2 regions of the Bacillus songklensis genome follow, and region 2 is predicted to be linked to the other one. Evidence: riboswitches for the same ligand, from Rfam matches in the RefSeq annotation. Region 2 holds a riboswitch; the other holds the start of a gene.

Region 1 (8,170 bases), on a different contig from region 2:
AGTTATGCTACTATATAAGTCCATTCAAGATGTAGATGTAAGAACAGAAAGGCCATAAATAGGATAAACAAACAGCAAAAGCTGATGTTGAAAAATTAATGAGGAAGAAATGGAGAATCAGAAATGGGAATGCCGCTTGAATTAAACACTATGATTGTGACAAAAGGAAAAGAAACACGTTTACAGGATAATTTATTTTCACTTGAAAAAGAAGGGTACCGCCTTTATCCATTAGATATCCCGATTGAAATTCGCAAAACGAAAACCGGAGAAAACAATGGAACAGCATTGATTCGGAAAGTAGAGCTTTCCAATGACAAAACGGTCATCACGTATGAGCTTGTCTCATTGAACTCAACGAATTAAAAAGAGGCTGACCTATAAGTTCAAAAAAATGATGGGTTTTATGTTTTATGCAAAATGGACCGTCAATCAAAACCCTTGGTATTAATGGATTTATATAACGGTCCATTTTGCGTGGGGTGACTCAAAAGGAGCGATTTTCCTCCTTTTGAGTCACCCCCTTTTATCTTTAGCTGATAAAAAGTATGGCTGCGTTTTTAACGCATATGTGCAACTAATTAACAGCTGGTGTGGAGGTATTTACCTCTTTATACTAAAGGACCGCCTAGTTCTGCAATCTCTTCTGGAACGTTAGAGAACTTTTTAAAGTTTTCTTGGAATTTTTGTGCTAACTCTTTCGCTTTTTGTTCGTAATCTTCTTGGCTATCCCATGTTTTTGAGGGCTGTAACACTTCATCCGGCACTCCAGGAACATGTGCAGGAATGTTCAGGCCGAAAATCGGATCTTTTATTGTTTCAACATTTGTCAGCTCACCTTCAAGGGCTGATTGGACCATCGCTCTTGTATAAGCTAATTTCATGCGTTGTCCCACACCGTATTCTCCACCTGTCCATCCGGTATTGACAAGATATACATTCACATTGTGCTCATCAATTTTCTCTCCAAGCATTTCCGCATAGGTTGTAGCTGGAAGAGGGAGAAACGGTGAACCAAAGCAAGTTGAGAAGGTTGCTTGCGGGGATGTCACACCGCGCTCTGTTCCGGCAAGCTTGCTTGTATATCCACTTAAGAAGTGGTACATGGCTTGTTCTTTTGCTAATTTGCTGATTGGAGGCAATACACCAAAAGCGTCAGCTGTTAAAAACACGATCGTTGTCGGGTGTCCTGCCACACTTGGATCGACGATATTGTCAATCGCTTGTAGAGGATAAGCCGCACGTGTATTTTCTGTTAGCATATTATCATCATAGTCAGGAAGACGACTGTCGTGGTCAATGATCACGTTTTCTAATACAGCTCCAAAACGGATGGCATCATAAATCTGCGGCTCTTTCTCTTTAGATAAATTGATGCATTTCGCATAGCAGCCGCCTTCTATATTGAATACTCCAGAGTTTGACCAACCGTGCTCATCGTCACCGATTAAACGGCGATTTGGATCGGCGGATAGAGTGGTTTTTCCTGTACCGGAAAGACCAAAAAATAAAGCTACGTCGCCTTCTTGGCCAACATTGGCTGAACAGTGCATCGATAAAATATTGTTTTCCGGAAGAAGATAGTTCATAACAGAGAAAATGGATTTCTTGATTTCTCCCGCGTATTCCGTACCGCCGATTAAAACGACTTTACGCTCAAATGAGATAATGATGAATGTCTCTGAATTTGTACCGTCCACTACCGGATCCGCTTTAAAGTTGGGGGCGGAAATTACCGTAAACTCCGCTTCATGAGAAATAAGTTCTTCTTTTGATGGACGAATGAATAGCTGATGAGCGAATAGATTATGCCATGCATATTCATTAACGACGCGAATTGGCAAACGGTACTTTAAATCTGCTCCCGCATAGCCGTTAAATACGAATAATTCTTTTTGTTCTTTTAAGTATGTTAAAACTTTTTTATAAAGAGCATCGAATTTTTCAGAAGAAAACGGTTTGTTCACTTTTCCCCAGTCGATTTTTTCTTTAGTAGATGCTTCTTCTACAATAAATTTATCTTCTGGGGAACGGCCTGTATATTTGCCTGTCTCAGCGCGAACAGCACCAGAAGAAGTAAGCAGGCCTTCACGGCGGGATAAGACTTTCTCAACTAGCTGAGGAACTGATAAATTATGATGAACTGTCGGCGATTGAAGAAGTTCGGTTAATTCAATAGAAACATCCACTGTACTCATATTTAATACCATCCTTTTATTTAAAGTTTAATTAAATGTTTGATTAGTAAACTTATAAATTAGTATAACACATTTATAAAAATAGTCTATACTATTTGAAATTAAATGTTCATATATAATGCAAAAATGGACAGTTTTTAAAGAAAATTCATAATTTAACCCAACCTAGAAGATATATTACTTTCGTTTTATTAAGGAACAATGTTGAGTTATAAATGATTGGTTCATTCTTTTACATAGGCCAGACCTTAATAACAGACTTAATGCAATTTTTCTATTACTTATGTGGATTCATATAAATATTTTATTGACATGATTCAGCGTTTTAAGGTATGATATGTCCTTGAACGGATACTCTCTTATCCCGAGCTGGTGGAGGGACAGGCCCTATGAAACCCAGCAACCATCGCCATACATATTAAATATTTGGTGATAAGGTGCTAACCTGATGCAAGGCTCTTGCCCTTGATCGATAAGAGTGAAAGGCGCTAGTGAAGATACAAACCTTTCCTCAGTAAGGAAAGGTTTTTTATATTTTTGTTTCAATAAAATGCGTTATTTTTATGAATAATAAGGGAATGAGTACCGTATCTTTTAGGTTTACAGTTAAAAGGAGGAATACTGATGTCAACAAAACGTCGTTTATTTACATCAGAGTCAGTAACAGAAGGACATCCGGATAAAATTTGTGACCAAATTTCTGACTCGATTCTTGATGCGATTTTAGCAAAAGACCCTAATGCACGTGTTGCTTGTGAAACATCTGTGACTACAGGTTTAGTATTAGTAAGTGGTGAAATCACTACATCTACATATGTAGACATCCCAAAAATCGTTCGTGAAACAGTTCGTGAAATCGGCTATACCCGGGCAAAATATGGTTTCGATGCTGAAACTTGTGCGGTTTTAACATCTATCGATGAGCAATCACCTGATATTGCAATGGGTGTTGACCAGGCGTTAGAAGCTCGTGAAGGTCAGATGACAGACGAGCAAATCGAAGCCATCGGTGCGGGTGACCAAGGTTTAATGTTCGGCTATGCCAATAACGAAACAAAAGAGCTTATGCCTCTTCCAATTTCATTGGCTCACAAGCTTGCGCGTCGTTTAACAGAAGTGCGTAAAGAAGAAATTTTACCTTATCTTCGTCCAGATGGTAAAACCCAAGTAACAGTTGAGTATGATGAGAACGACAAGCCGGTTCGTATCGATACAATCGTTATCTCAACACAACATCATCCTGAAATTACATTAGAGCAAATTCAACGCAACTTGAAAGAATATGTTATTAATCCGGTTGTTCCAAAAGAACTCATTGATGAAGAGACAAAATACTTCATCAATCCGACAGGACGTTTCGTCATCGGCGGTCCTCAAGGTGATGCTGGTTTAACAGGCCGTAAAATTATCGTAGATACTTACGGCGGTTATGCACGTCATGGCGGTGGTGCATTCTCTGGTAAGGATCCTACAAAAGTAGACCGTTCTGCTGCATATGCGGCTCGTTACGTTGCGAAAAACATCGTAGCAGCTGGATTAGCGGATAAATGTGAAGTGCAATTGGCATATGCAATTGGTGTGGCAAAACCAGTTTCCATTTCAGTTGACACTTTCGGTACAGGTACAGTATCTGAAGATGTATTAGTCGAATTAGTACGTGAAAACTTTGACTTACGTCCGGCGGGTATCATTAAGATGCTTGACTTGCGTCGTCCGCTTTATAAGCAAACAGCTGCTTATGGTCACTTTGGCCGCAATGATCTTGACCTTCCTTGGGAGCGTACAGATAAAGCAGAAGCTTTAAAAGCACAAGCTGCTGGTAAATAATAGATGTGAATCCACATAAATCATTTAATATAAGCAAAAAACGCTCATGTTAAATGATTTACGCATAAGCGGCTGACAAGCTCCCTTACGGGTTCTTGTTAGCCGCTTTTATACGAGGACCTGTATATTCGGGGATGCAAGGCAGAATGGCGTGAATAGAGGAAGAATTGATAGCGAATGTTAAAGCATGAACGTGGATTCATCTAAAAAACATCCGATCCATTTGGATCGGATGTTTTTATTTGGTGTACCAAAGAATGCGTTACATAAGAAATAAATTATGCTAATTGAATCGACTGTGTTTGGTCTGCAACAGCTAATTCATATTGCGCCAACAAACCATCAAAAATAGTTTCCCATGTTTGAGTTAAGGCGTATTGCCTGGCCTGATGACTAAGCTGCATGCGTTTATGCAGATTCTCCAGGCATAGGCTAATATAATGAACAAACTGTTCGACAGAATCGGGGTTGCATAAATAACCTGTTCGGTCATGTTGAAGGATATGCTTTACTCCACCGGCATTAGCAGCAATAGCAGGTGTTCCCGATGCTAAAGACTCTAATATGACATTTCCGAACGTTTCCGTCACAGATGGAAAAACAAACAAATCGGAAGCTGCATATACCCTGGCTAATTGCTCACCTTGAAGAAAGCCTGTAAACGTCATATGCTCGAGTGCTTCTTTGTGCAATTTCTCCTTTAAAGGGCCATCTCCTACAATGAGCCAGTGGACTTGATGCTTGATGTGCGGGGGCAAAGACCTGGCGATATTCATTAGTAGCTGCAAGTTTTTTTCAGGAGCAAGGCGCCCGACATACGTTAAAATGTAAGGCCGTTTAATATTATATCTAATCCGTACATCAAAACGATCATAATGAGGGTGAAATAATGTGTGATCCACACCTCTGGACCAAATGGAAATATTGGTAAATCCATGACGGTGAAGCTGCTCCTTTGTTGATTGAGAGGGAACGAAGAGAGTTCTTAAAGGACGATGGAACCAATTCATATATTTCCAAAGCAAGGGGGAGAGAAACTCCAAATCGTAATATTTCAAATACTGATCGAAGTCGGTATGATAAGAGCCGACAATAGGAATATTCATTTTTTTGGCATAATGCAGACCGCAAAGCCCTATATTAAAAGGTGTTGCTACATGAATGATATCTGGCTGAAAGGCCTGCAAGCTTGCTTTCATTTTGAGCATGTTAGGCAACGCCAGGCGGCATTCAGGGTACAAGAAAAAGGGCAGACTTGCAAAGCGATAGATTTGTGCAGAAAATAAGTTATGATTGGTGCTCTCTGGGGCAAACACCAGAAAGGGACTATTCTTCGTTTTTAAATAATCCGTAAATCGTTTTAAAGTATTGGCAACACCATTTACATCAGGTGCAAAAGTGTCTGTAAATAAAGCGATTTTCATTGTATCCCTCCCTATAAATTGCTTGCAGTTTCTATTTTTGACCTTGTTGAAACATGATGGCTGAGCCCGCTTATTAAAAAAGGGCGAACGATAGGAATCCAACAGACGTTCCCAGTACCATTCCCGCCAATACATCGGTAGGATAATGAAGGCCAAGGTAAATTCTTGATAAACCAACACTGCAACCTATGGGCAGCAATACAAGTGCAGAGGCAGGATAGGAAAGGATAATGGGTGTGATAACGGAAAAGACAGCTGTTGAATGCCCGGAAGGAAAAGAATGGTCTTGCAGCGGATTTTCTAAAACTTTTGTGCCGGCAAGTTCCAAGTAAGGCCGCTTTCGCGGATATATTTTTTTGGCTATAGCAACAGGAATATGGCTCAAAGCGAGAGCGAATGCACTCGCATATGATGTGGCTTTAAGATTTCCAGTTATCAGAAACATCAGCAGGAGAACGGAAGAAATCGTGATAGCTGCGCCTCCAAAGTGGGTAATAGTTCGAAAATAGAAGTTTAACCATTTACGATCAAAATGTTGGTTGAGTGTTTTGAATAAGTGACATTCAACATCATGAAGGTGACGAACGATTTTTGCCATAAGTCGTGTAAACCCCTTTTTATCTGTTTTTACAAATAATTGTAAAGGGGAATTATGTAGGCAGTAATAAGATAATGTAAATTAAAGAGACGGAATATTTACAAAAAAATAAAACAACTTTAAAATCCTTAGAAAGAGATTTTAAAGTTGTTTACAATACTAAAGGTCATTCATGATTTCTTCTGGAGAGTTTTATAATATTGGCCTTTTTCTACATAACTTCGGCGGATTCGGGCCATTTCTTTTAAGTCTTCCTCTGTTAACTCCCTCACTACTTTCGCGGGGCGTCCTATAGCCAGGGTATGGGGAGGAATTTTTTTGCCGGGTGGTACAAGGCTGCCGGCTCCAATGAATGCTCCTTCACCAATTTCGGCTCCATCTAATATAATGGACCCCATTCCTACCAAGGCATTTTTACGTACAATAGCACTATGTAAAATAACCTGATGCCCAACTGTCACATCATCTTCGATAATAAGAGGGCGGTCTGGACTTTGATGAAGCGTTGATTGATCTTGGATATTCACACGACTGCCAATAATGGTTGGTGCCACATCCCCTCGAATGACAGTATTGAACCAAATGCTACTTTCCTCTCCAATCACCACATCTCCTGTAATGGTTACATAATCGGCTACAAAAGCGGTATCCGCAATTTGGGGGCTTTTTCCTTCATATTCATACATCATTTTTTCTCCCATCCTTTCATGTAAGTTGAAAAAAAAGCGTAAATATTCTAATGTAAGTGTACAAACTTTTTTATAATAGGTAAATATTGAAACGGAAAGGAAGTACAGTATATGTGGAAATGGGAAGCTGAATATCCTAGAGGAGTCATGGTAATGGTTCATGGAGCTGCAGAGCATCATGGACGTTACCGCTGGCTCATCGAGATGTGGCGCTCCATTGGTTTGCACGTCGTAATGGGGGACCTTCCCGGCCAAGGATTAACCACGAGAAGACGAGGGCACATTGTATCGTTTGATGAGTATATTGAAGCGGTCGAAGCATGGGTGAAGGAAGCGCAAAAGTACGATCTTCCTATCTTTTTGCTTGGCCATAGTATGGGAGGCCTTGCTGTTATTCGCACTTTACAAGAAAAGCGGCTGCCAATTTGGGGAGCTATTCTTTCTTCACCTGCACTCGGCTTAATCCAATATCCTCCTGCTTATATGGAATTTTTATCAAAAGGTTTGAATAAGCTTCTTCCAGAAATGCTATTTGATTCTCACTTATCGGCAGAAAAAGTGACGCGAAATCCAGAGATGCGTGAACAGGACGAAAATGATTCTTTGTATGTCACCAAGGTGTCTGTTCGCTGGTATCGGGAATTTACGAATGCGATGAATTTAGCCTTTAAAAATATTGAGAAACTGCCTGACCTTCCTGTTTTACTCATGCAGGCAGGTGAAGATAAAGTGGTTGATAAACAAATTGTCAAACAGTGGTTTGATGAACTGGATATTAGTGAAAAGATTTATAAAGAATGGCAAGAACTTTATCATGAAATTTTTAACGAACCTGAAAAAGATGATGTTTTTCTATATGCAAAAAGTTTTGTTGAATTGCATTTATAAATGAAACTCTTATTTTGAAGATTGGTGGTGAAAGAATGAAAATCCCTTCGCATCCATTTTCATTAATGAAAATGGTCTATCGTGATGTACTGCCGGTTGTACATGAAGAATTGGCCAACTGGCGGATATATGCAGAGTCCATCCCAAATGAGGAATTACGTAACCAGGCATTAGCGAGTATCCAATCTAAGACCTTCCATTGCGAAGGGGGCGCAATTTTATCCCTTCTCGCAAAAGAAAAGAGAAGAGAATGTATTCGGTTTATTGTTGCGTATCAAACAATCAGCGATTATTTGGATAACTTGTGTGACCGAAGTACTTCCCTCGATGCAGAAGACTTTGCTGCGCTTCATGAATCGATGCCCCATGCTTTGCAGCCTCATGCCAATTTGAATAACTATTATCGTTTTCGGGAAGATCAAGAGGATGGAGGATATTTGCACGCACTTGTCAAAACATGTCAGGATGTGTTGAACGAACTTTCCAATTACCCTGTCATTGCTGATTATTTGTTGGAATTGGCCGGTTACTACTGTGATTTACAAG
Region 2 (8,170 bases):
GGTAAAACAGTTGCTAACAAGAAATAAACAAAAATGATAACGAGTGCTGCGCTGAACGATATTGGAGTCAATTGCGCAATCAATTGTGCCGGTCCTGCCGTAAACGCAGCGGCTACTAGAATCATTAAAACGAGTGATACAACGTTAGTAATAATTTTTACGTTCTTTCCTAAATAACGCCCTACAAGAGCGGGATATTGCGCGCCGCCGTGACGAAGTGACATCATACCTGAAAAATAATCATGAACGGCTCCGGCGAAGATACAGCCTACCACAATCCAAATGAAAGCGACCGGTCCATACAAAGCTCCCATCAAGGCACCGTAGATCGGACCTAATCCGGCAATATTCAATAACTGAATGAGCCATCCTTTCCACCATGGCATCGGCATATAATCAAGGCCGTCTGCTTTCGTATAGGCGGGTGTTTCGTTATTGGAATCTATACCAAAAATTCGGTCAACCACCCGTCCGTAAAACATATAGCCTAAGATTAAAAGTGCGATTGACGCGAGAAAAGTAAGCATGTTTGCAACCTCCTTATGTAACCATTAATTTAAATTTTCTGAAAACATATCCATATCCTAACAAATGACGACAAAATCTGCAATGTGTTTTCTGAAAAAAATAAAATTTCTAATAATTTAAAAGCGCTTACATTTTTCGAAGAGATAAATCCCCGACAAATCAGTAGTTTTTATCAAGAAGATAAATCCATTGTTAGATTTCGGGGTTATTTAGAAATATTGGTATTCACACAAGCAATAGCAATATGCGTCAAAAAAAGAGCCTTTCTGTTAAATCTTGTAAAATCAAGAAATAACGCGAAAGGTCTCTTTAAGGGTTCATAAAGTTTTCTTTAATCCCATTATTTATGTGAATTTTATAGGGCGTTAAAATAGCGTGCTTCTGGATGGGCAAACACAAGGGCGGTGACAGATGCTTCGGGCTCCATCATAAAGCCGTCCGTTAACTCAATTCCGATATCCTCCGGTCGGATTAACTTAAATAGCTTCTCTTGGTCTTCAAGGTCCGGGCATGCTGGATAGCCAAATGAATAGCGCTGGCCCTGGTATTTGGCCGTTAGGCGCTGTTCCATTGTAAAATCAGGAGAATCCGGGAATCCCCATTGGTCACGGATTTGTTGATGGACACGCTCTGCCAAGCCTTCCGCTGTTTCAAGAGCAAGTGCCTGGAGAGCATGACTTTTCAGGAAATCACCCTGTTCTTTAAACGTTTTTGCCAATTCACGAATCCCTCTTCCGGCTGTGACCGCCATGAAACAGACATAATCCATTTCACCTGAATCAACAGATTTTAGGTAATCGGCCAAACATAAGTAAGGCTCCTTTGTTTGACGAGGGAAATCGAATGTTTCCAAAACTTTGTTTGGTTGTTCGGGATCATAAACGATCACTTTATTTCCATCCGATTGAGCAGGGAAAAATTGATACATGGCAGAAGGTTGAATCAGATTTTCTTTCTTTGCAAACGAGATGAGCTCATCTACGATTTCTTTAATTTTTAACGTTCTTTCATCTTTTTCCTGCAATAGGCGTGAAATTTTGCCTTTTATGCCCAAATGGTGGCCTAATAGCATCTGTAAGTTAATGTACGGCTCAACTTGGGCAACATCATACTGGCGGATAATATGCCGTTTTGTATCAGCCGGTACGAAAACAGGTGCTGTTGTAGAGACTGCCGAGCGGGTGAGGGTCGCCACTGCTGTTTGCCGCACTGCCGTTTCAGTAAGACTGGCAGCGGCTTCTTGTTTTTCTCTCAACTCAGCTAATAACTGTTCACTTGCTTCTTTGTTTTGCAATTGGTTAGCCAGTGATAGGCCGTCCATGGCATCTTTTGCGTAAAGAACAGGACCTTGATATTCGGGTGCAATTTTATTGTCTGCAAACTTGCGGGACAAGGCGGCACCGCCGACTAAAATCGGAACGGAAATCTCGGCTTGCTTTAAATCCTGTGCCGTTAAGACCATTTGCTGGGCTGATTTGACGAGCAATCCTGATAAACCGACGATATCCGGCTTTTCTTTTTTGACGGCAGAAATGAGTTCTTGCGGTGTCACTTTAATTCCCAAGTCAACGACTTTAAATCCATTATTGCTTAAAATAATATCGACCAGGTTTTTCCCGATATCATGTACATCACCTTTAACGGTTGCAAGTAATACTTTTCCTTTTCCGCTGTCATCTTTCTTTTCCATGTGAGGTTCTAAAAAGGCAACAGATGCTTTCATTACTTCCGCACTTTGCAATACTTCGGCAACGATCAGCTGGTTGTCGTTAAACAAGCGTCCAACTTCGGCCATTCCCTCCATGAGCGGTCCGTTAATAATATCGAGCGGGTTCGGGTATTTCGAAAGTGCCTCTTCCAAATCAGGGAGAAGCCCTTCTTTTGTTCCTTCAACGATGTAGTTTGCCAATCGTTCTTCCAATGTTAAATTGCTTGCTTGCACTTTGACGGTTTTCTTTTTGTCACGGTAAAAGTCTGTAAATTTAGCCAATGTCTGGTCATCTGTATGGAAAAGAAGATCATCGGCAAGCTTGATTTCTTCTTCCGGAATCGAAGCATAGCGCTCCAGTTTTTCCGTATTGACAATCGCATAATCCAATCCTGCTTGCGTACAGTGGTATAAATAGACAGCATTTAATACTTCACGCCCGACAGGAGGGAGACCGAACGAGACGTTACTCACTCCAAGAATCGTTAAACAGTCAGGCAGCGCTTCTTTAATGAGAGCAATTCCTTTTATCGTTTCTTCAGCCGATCCGATATATTGTTCATCACCTGTGCCGACAGGAAAGACAAGCGGATCAAAAATGATATCTTTCGGATTGATTCCGTATTTATGCACAAGAAGGTCATGCGAACGTTTCGCGATTTCAAGCTTGCGTTCTGCCGTTACCGCCATTCCTGTTTCGTCGATTGTACCGACAACCACAGCCGCACCAAACTTTTTCACAAGCGGCAGAACGGCCTCAAATCTTTCTTCGCCGTCTTCAAGGTTAATGGAGTTGATGATGGCTTTTCCCTGCGAATAGGTAAGAGCGCGTTCGATGACCGCTTCATCCGTTGAGTCGATTACTAACGGAACTTTAATTTTCTTTACAACTTCTTTAATGAAGTTTTCCATATCTTCGATTTCTTCGCGGTCCGGATCAGCCAAACAAATATCGATGACGTGCGCGCCGTTTTTCACTTGGGCACGAGCGATTTCTGCTGCCTCTTCAATCTTTCCTTCCGCAATGAGACGCTTAAATTTACGTGACCCGATTACGTTCGTACGCTCACCGACAAACAGAGGGCGCATGGAATCGTCATAAATGAGCGGCTCGATGCCTGAAACGGCGTGAGGATGAGATGATGTAGGAATGTCTCTCGGCTTCACGTCTTTTACTGCTTCCGCTAATGCGGCAATATGGTCAGGTGTTGTGCCGCAGCATCCCCCGACAATGTTCAGCCATCCTTTTTCGGCAAAGCCGCGGATTTTCTTGGCTAAAAGCTCTGGGGATTCATGGTAATGTCCTTCTTCATCGGGTAACCCGGCGTTCGGATAACAGCTCACGGCTGTTGTTGATAAGGCAGAAAGTGAACGGATATGGTCGGTCATGAATTCAGGACCTGTTGCACAGTTTAGCCCGACTGAAAGAGGCTCCATGTGCTCAAGCGAAAGGTAAAATGCTTCAATATCTTGACCGGCAAGAGTCGTTCCCATCGGTTCAATCGTTCCGGAAATCATAATCGGAAGCTTTTTGTTCGTTTTTTCAAACGCTTGCGAAATGCCTAAAAACGCTGCTTTTACATTCAGCATATCTTGGCATGTTTCCACTAATAAGAGATCGGCGCCGCCATCAATCAAACCTCTTGTTTGCTCTTCGTAAGACTCCACAAGTTCTCTGAAGCTGATCCCTCCAGTGACGGATAATGTTTTCGTGGTTGGTCCCATTGAGCCGGCAACATAACGAGGTCTTTCGGGAGTAGAATATTTCTCGCATGCTTCTTTGGCAAGCTTAGCCGATGCCACGTTCAATTCATAGGCAAGGTGGCTTAAATCATATTCATCCAATACAACGGATGTTGCCCCGAATGTATTTGTTTCGATAATGTCTGCTCCTGCTTTTAAATATTCTTCATGAATGGAGCGTATGACATTAGGAGTTGTGAGGGATAAGTATTCGTTACAGCCTTCATAAAGTTCACCGCCAAAGTCGGCAGCCGTTAAGTTAGCCGCTTGAATCATCGTTCCCATTGCACCATCAAGGACGAGAATTCTTTCTTTTAATTGATTATGAATGGAGGGTTGAGACATGATGATCTTCCTTTCTGATACGTTCTTTATCGTGAATGTATTTCGTCAGCTCTACAGTCATTTCATAGCGCATAAACGGTGTAATTAAATAAATGCCGTTAAACAAATCATAGGCAGCATCAATGAGGTGTTTGGCAATCGCAATGCCTTCCTGCTGGCCTTTTTGGGCATCATTTTCTGTTGCATCCATACGTGCCAGAATGTCTTCGGACAATTTAATTCCAGGCACTTCATGATGAAGAAAACGTGCGTTTCGTGCACTAGTCAACGGCATAATCCCAATATAAATCGGGGCCGATAAGTGTTTCGTCGCTTCATAAATCGCTTCGATTTGCGATATCGAATAAACCGGTTGAGAAATAAAGTAATGGGCTCCGCAGGCGATTTTTTTCTCTAACCGAAGAACTGCTTTATCGAGATGTCTTACATTTGGATTGAATGCTCCGGCAATCGAAAAGTTTGTTTTTTGTCCGAGCGGTTTGCCTGAATAAGAAAGTCCTTCATTAAATTGTGCAATAAGGCTAATGAGATCGAACGAAGACAAATCGTATACAGAAGTAGCTCCCGGGAAATCTCCAATCTTGGAAGGGTCGCCTGTAACCGCCAGTATTTGGTTAATTCCCAATGTATGAAGTCCCATTAAATGCGACTGTAAACCAATTAAGTTACGATCACGGCATGTAATATGGACAAGCGGACGCACATCTGTTTTATGCCGCAAAAGAGATGCCATCGCCAAGTTGCTGATTCTCGGTGAAGCGAGTGAATTATCGGCAAGGGTAACAGCATCGACACCAATATCATGCAACGCTTTTGCTCCTGTCATGAATTTTTCAATCCCGAATTGTTTAGGGGGATCAAGTTCTACAATGACGGAGCGGCGCTCTTTGACGATATTATGAATATGCGAGTGCTGGTCATCGGCTGTTTCTTGAATCTCGACAACTTGGCGTTCTTTTGTCCGCTTGAATGTAATCGGTTCTTTATCCTTTAGCGCAGAAGAGATCGCTTCGATATGGGCTGGGGTTGTACCGCAGCATCCACCGATTAACCGAACTCCTTGATTGCGAAATGCAAGCGCTGTTTCATAGAAATATTGACTATCTGTTTCATATACAAGCCGGCCGTCTACGTAATCTGGTAAACTTGCGTTTGGATAGGCAGATAAAAAGGCACGTTTCGGAAGCGGCACTTCTTCCAATGACTCAATCATATGATAAGGGCCAAGGCGGCAGTTAATGCCGACCACATCCGCACCGAGCTCTTCAAGCTGTGACAATGCATCGCCCAAATGTGTACCGTCTTGAAGAACTCCTTTTTCATGAAGGGAGACATGAGCGATAATTGGTTTGTTTGTTTCCTTACGGGCAATGGACAAAACCGTTTTCAGTTCTTCCAAGTCATAGTATGTTTCTAATAAAATACCATCAACCTCTTCATGGAGAAGCCAAAATAGCTGCTCACGAAAGTTTCGCCTAATTTCTTCTATTGTAATCGTCGATTTCGTTAAAGCTCGAACTCCACCGACTGTTCCAACTACATATGCGTTGCCTTTTGCTGCTTCCTTCGCAATTTGCGCCGCTGCAATATTAAAGGTCTTTACTTCATCCTCCAGACCATGGCGTGCCAGCTTATGATAGTTGGCTCCATAGGTGTTTGTTTGAATAACATTCGATCCTGCTTTTAGATAAGCTTCGTGAACACGAAAGATTTCATCACGATTTGTCACATTCAACTGCTCAAAACAGCTGTCAACACCGTGAGCATACAACAGCGTACCCATGGCTCCGTCCCCGATTAAAATGCGCGACTGCAAATCTTTTAATAATCCCATTCTTATTCCCCCTTATAATCATTCTTTTTTGAAGAGGAATGATGACCATCATAAAAGGCCTTCCTGCTAAGAAGAAGACCTTTTTAATCAAAAACCCTCTTCTTATCTATCAAGCATTACTAACTGCTTCGCTGGATTTAGCACCTTGTCACCTGCGACTGGTTGCTGAGGTTTCAAAGGGCCAGTCCCTCCACCTCTCTTGATAAGAATGATGTATGTAATTTTTTATAATAACTAACTTATCTGATTTTTGATAATTATACAACATATTTTTTTGTCTGGACAGCCCCTCAATGGAGACTATCAAGGTGAGCGTTGTGAACGAAACGTTGAAAAAACTGGGGATGGGCAGTATATAAAACAAAAAATATGTCTCTTAAAAAAATAGATAGAAAGAAAAAAGAATAAAATCCCATAAAGTTTATGATTGCATAAAGGAGATTAAGCAAGCATGTATAAATGTTAACAAAGGAAGAAAGCAAAGGGGATGAGATGATGGCCGATCTTCGTGATCAAATCTTTATTGAAAAACCGCTTGAGGAAGTATTTGCGTTTGCGGTCGATTTGCATAACACACCGAAAGTGATGGTTTATGTATTATCCAGTGAAAAAATAACGGAAGGGCCTATTGGTGTAGGCACTCAATTTAGAGAAAGAAGAAAAATGGGTGCACAAGACACAACGTCCATTTTAGAGTTTATCGAGTACATTCCGAATCGTTCATATACTATACAGAGTGAAACAAACGGCATTGAAGTCATTTATAGATATCAATTTAAAACATACGATAACGGAACACTCGTTGATTTTACGGGGGAAGTGGTAGCCAAAAATATGATGATGAGGTTCATCCGCCCGATGGTGATCAACATGCTGAAAAAAGAAGATAAAGATTGTCTCTCTCTTCTGAAAAAAGCGATAGAACAGCGTGAAAAAATAAACAAATAAACGGGGAGCCGACTCGAAAGCCTCCAAACGATGACAATCATCAATTTTTCTATGAAATGTTTCCATTCTGAAAAAGAAACAGTGGTGCAGGCTCGTCTTTTTTTAAAAATAGCTTCATATAGTGTACTATTAGTAGCTTTTGAAAAAAGGGTGAGATGATGAAAAAAGAATGGAAACTGATCTTGCAAGTGGCTGCTACCTACATAGGAACAGTTGTAGGTGCCGGGTTTGCAACGGGGAAAGAAATTGTGCAGTTCTTTACCCGATATGGCACGCCCGGGTTAATCGGCATTGTAGTAAGCGGCTTATTTTTCGTTTGGCTCGGATCGAAAATGATGATAATGGCGCAGGAAATTGGAGCCCAATCCTATCAGCAACTAAACGACTATTTATTTGGAAAAACAATCGGTAAAATCGTAAATGTGTTTACCATCATCATTTTGTTTGGAATCACCTCTGTCATGCTGGCAAGCACAGGATCGATTGTAAAAGAACAGCTCGGTTGGTGGCCGCAAATCGGTATGTTCTTAACGGCCATTATTGCTTATATTTCCATCGTTAAAGGAATTGAAGGCATCATGATTGTAAACTCACTTGTTGTACCGATGATGCTCACTTTTTCGGTGATCATCATCGCGCCTTACATCGGCAATTTTTCCTTTTTGCAAGGTTCGTCCGCCCAATTATTGACAGGTGACATGAGTTGGTTAAAAAGCCCGTTCTTATACGCAGCTTTTAATTTAGCGATGGCTCAAGCTGTATTAGTACCGCTCGGCTATGAAATTAAAGAACGTAAGATTCTTCGGTGGGGCGCAATCCTCGGAGGAGTTGGACTAACCTTTATGATGATTGTCGCTCATTTGGCTCTTTCTAATTTGCCGTATACGTTCAAATTGGACATTCCTATGAGCGAAGTCATTAAAAATGTAGGGGTATGGGTAAATTGGCTGTTTTTAATCGTGATATATGGTGAGATTTTTACAACACTGATCGGTAATGTATTTGGAATGGCACGCCAGCTGCAAACCGTTATTCCTATACGTGAAAGTACATGGATTATCGTG

The links. Region 2 has a riboswitch for S-adenosylmethionine ahead of ACFOU2_RS12750 (bifunctional homocysteine S-methyltransferase/methylenetetrahydrofolate reductase). Riboswitches for the same ligand answer to the same signal wherever they lie in the genome.
Region 1: it holds a riboswitch for S-adenosylmethionine, as region 2 does, so the genes downstream of both, metK (methionine adenosyltransferase) here and ACFOU2_RS12750 (bifunctional homocysteine S-methyltransferase/methylenetetrahydrofolate reductase) in region 2, are expected to answer to the same signal.

What each region holds. Positions count from the first base shown of each region.
Region 1 is NZ_JBHRZT010000059.1:41,100-49,269, forward strand. Features, by position in the region: gene ACFOU2_RS15060 (DUF2584 domain-containing protein) at 124-366, shown strand; gene pckA (phosphoenolpyruvate carboxykinase (ATP)) at 612-2,198, opposite strand; SAM riboswitch class I at 2,555-2,677, shown strand; gene metK (methionine adenosyltransferase) at 2,823-4,025, shown strand; gene ACFOU2_RS15075 (glycosyltransferase family 4 protein) at 4,304-5,449, opposite strand; gene ACFOU2_RS15080 (phosphatase PAP2 family protein) at 5,523-6,047, opposite strand; gene ACFOU2_RS15085 (gamma carbonic anhydrase) at 6,218-6,736, opposite strand; gene ACFOU2_RS15090 (alpha/beta hydrolase) at 6,848-7,624, shown strand; gene ACFOU2_RS15095 (tetraprenyl-beta-curcumene synthase family protein) at 7,660-8,170, shown strand, end outside.
Region 2 is NZ_JBHRZT010000052.1:286,777-294,946, reverse strand. Features, by position in the region: gene ACFOU2_RS12760 (carbon starvation CstA family protein) at 1-527, opposite strand, end outside; gene metH (methionine synthase) at 884-4,324, opposite strand; gene ACFOU2_RS12750 (bifunctional homocysteine S-methyltransferase/methylenetetrahydrofolate reductase) at 4,302-6,158, opposite strand; SAM riboswitch class I at 6,258-6,367, opposite strand; gene ACFOU2_RS12745 (SRPBCC family protein) at 6,654-7,106, shown strand; gene ACFOU2_RS12740 (YkvI family membrane protein) at 7,265-8,170, shown strand, end outside.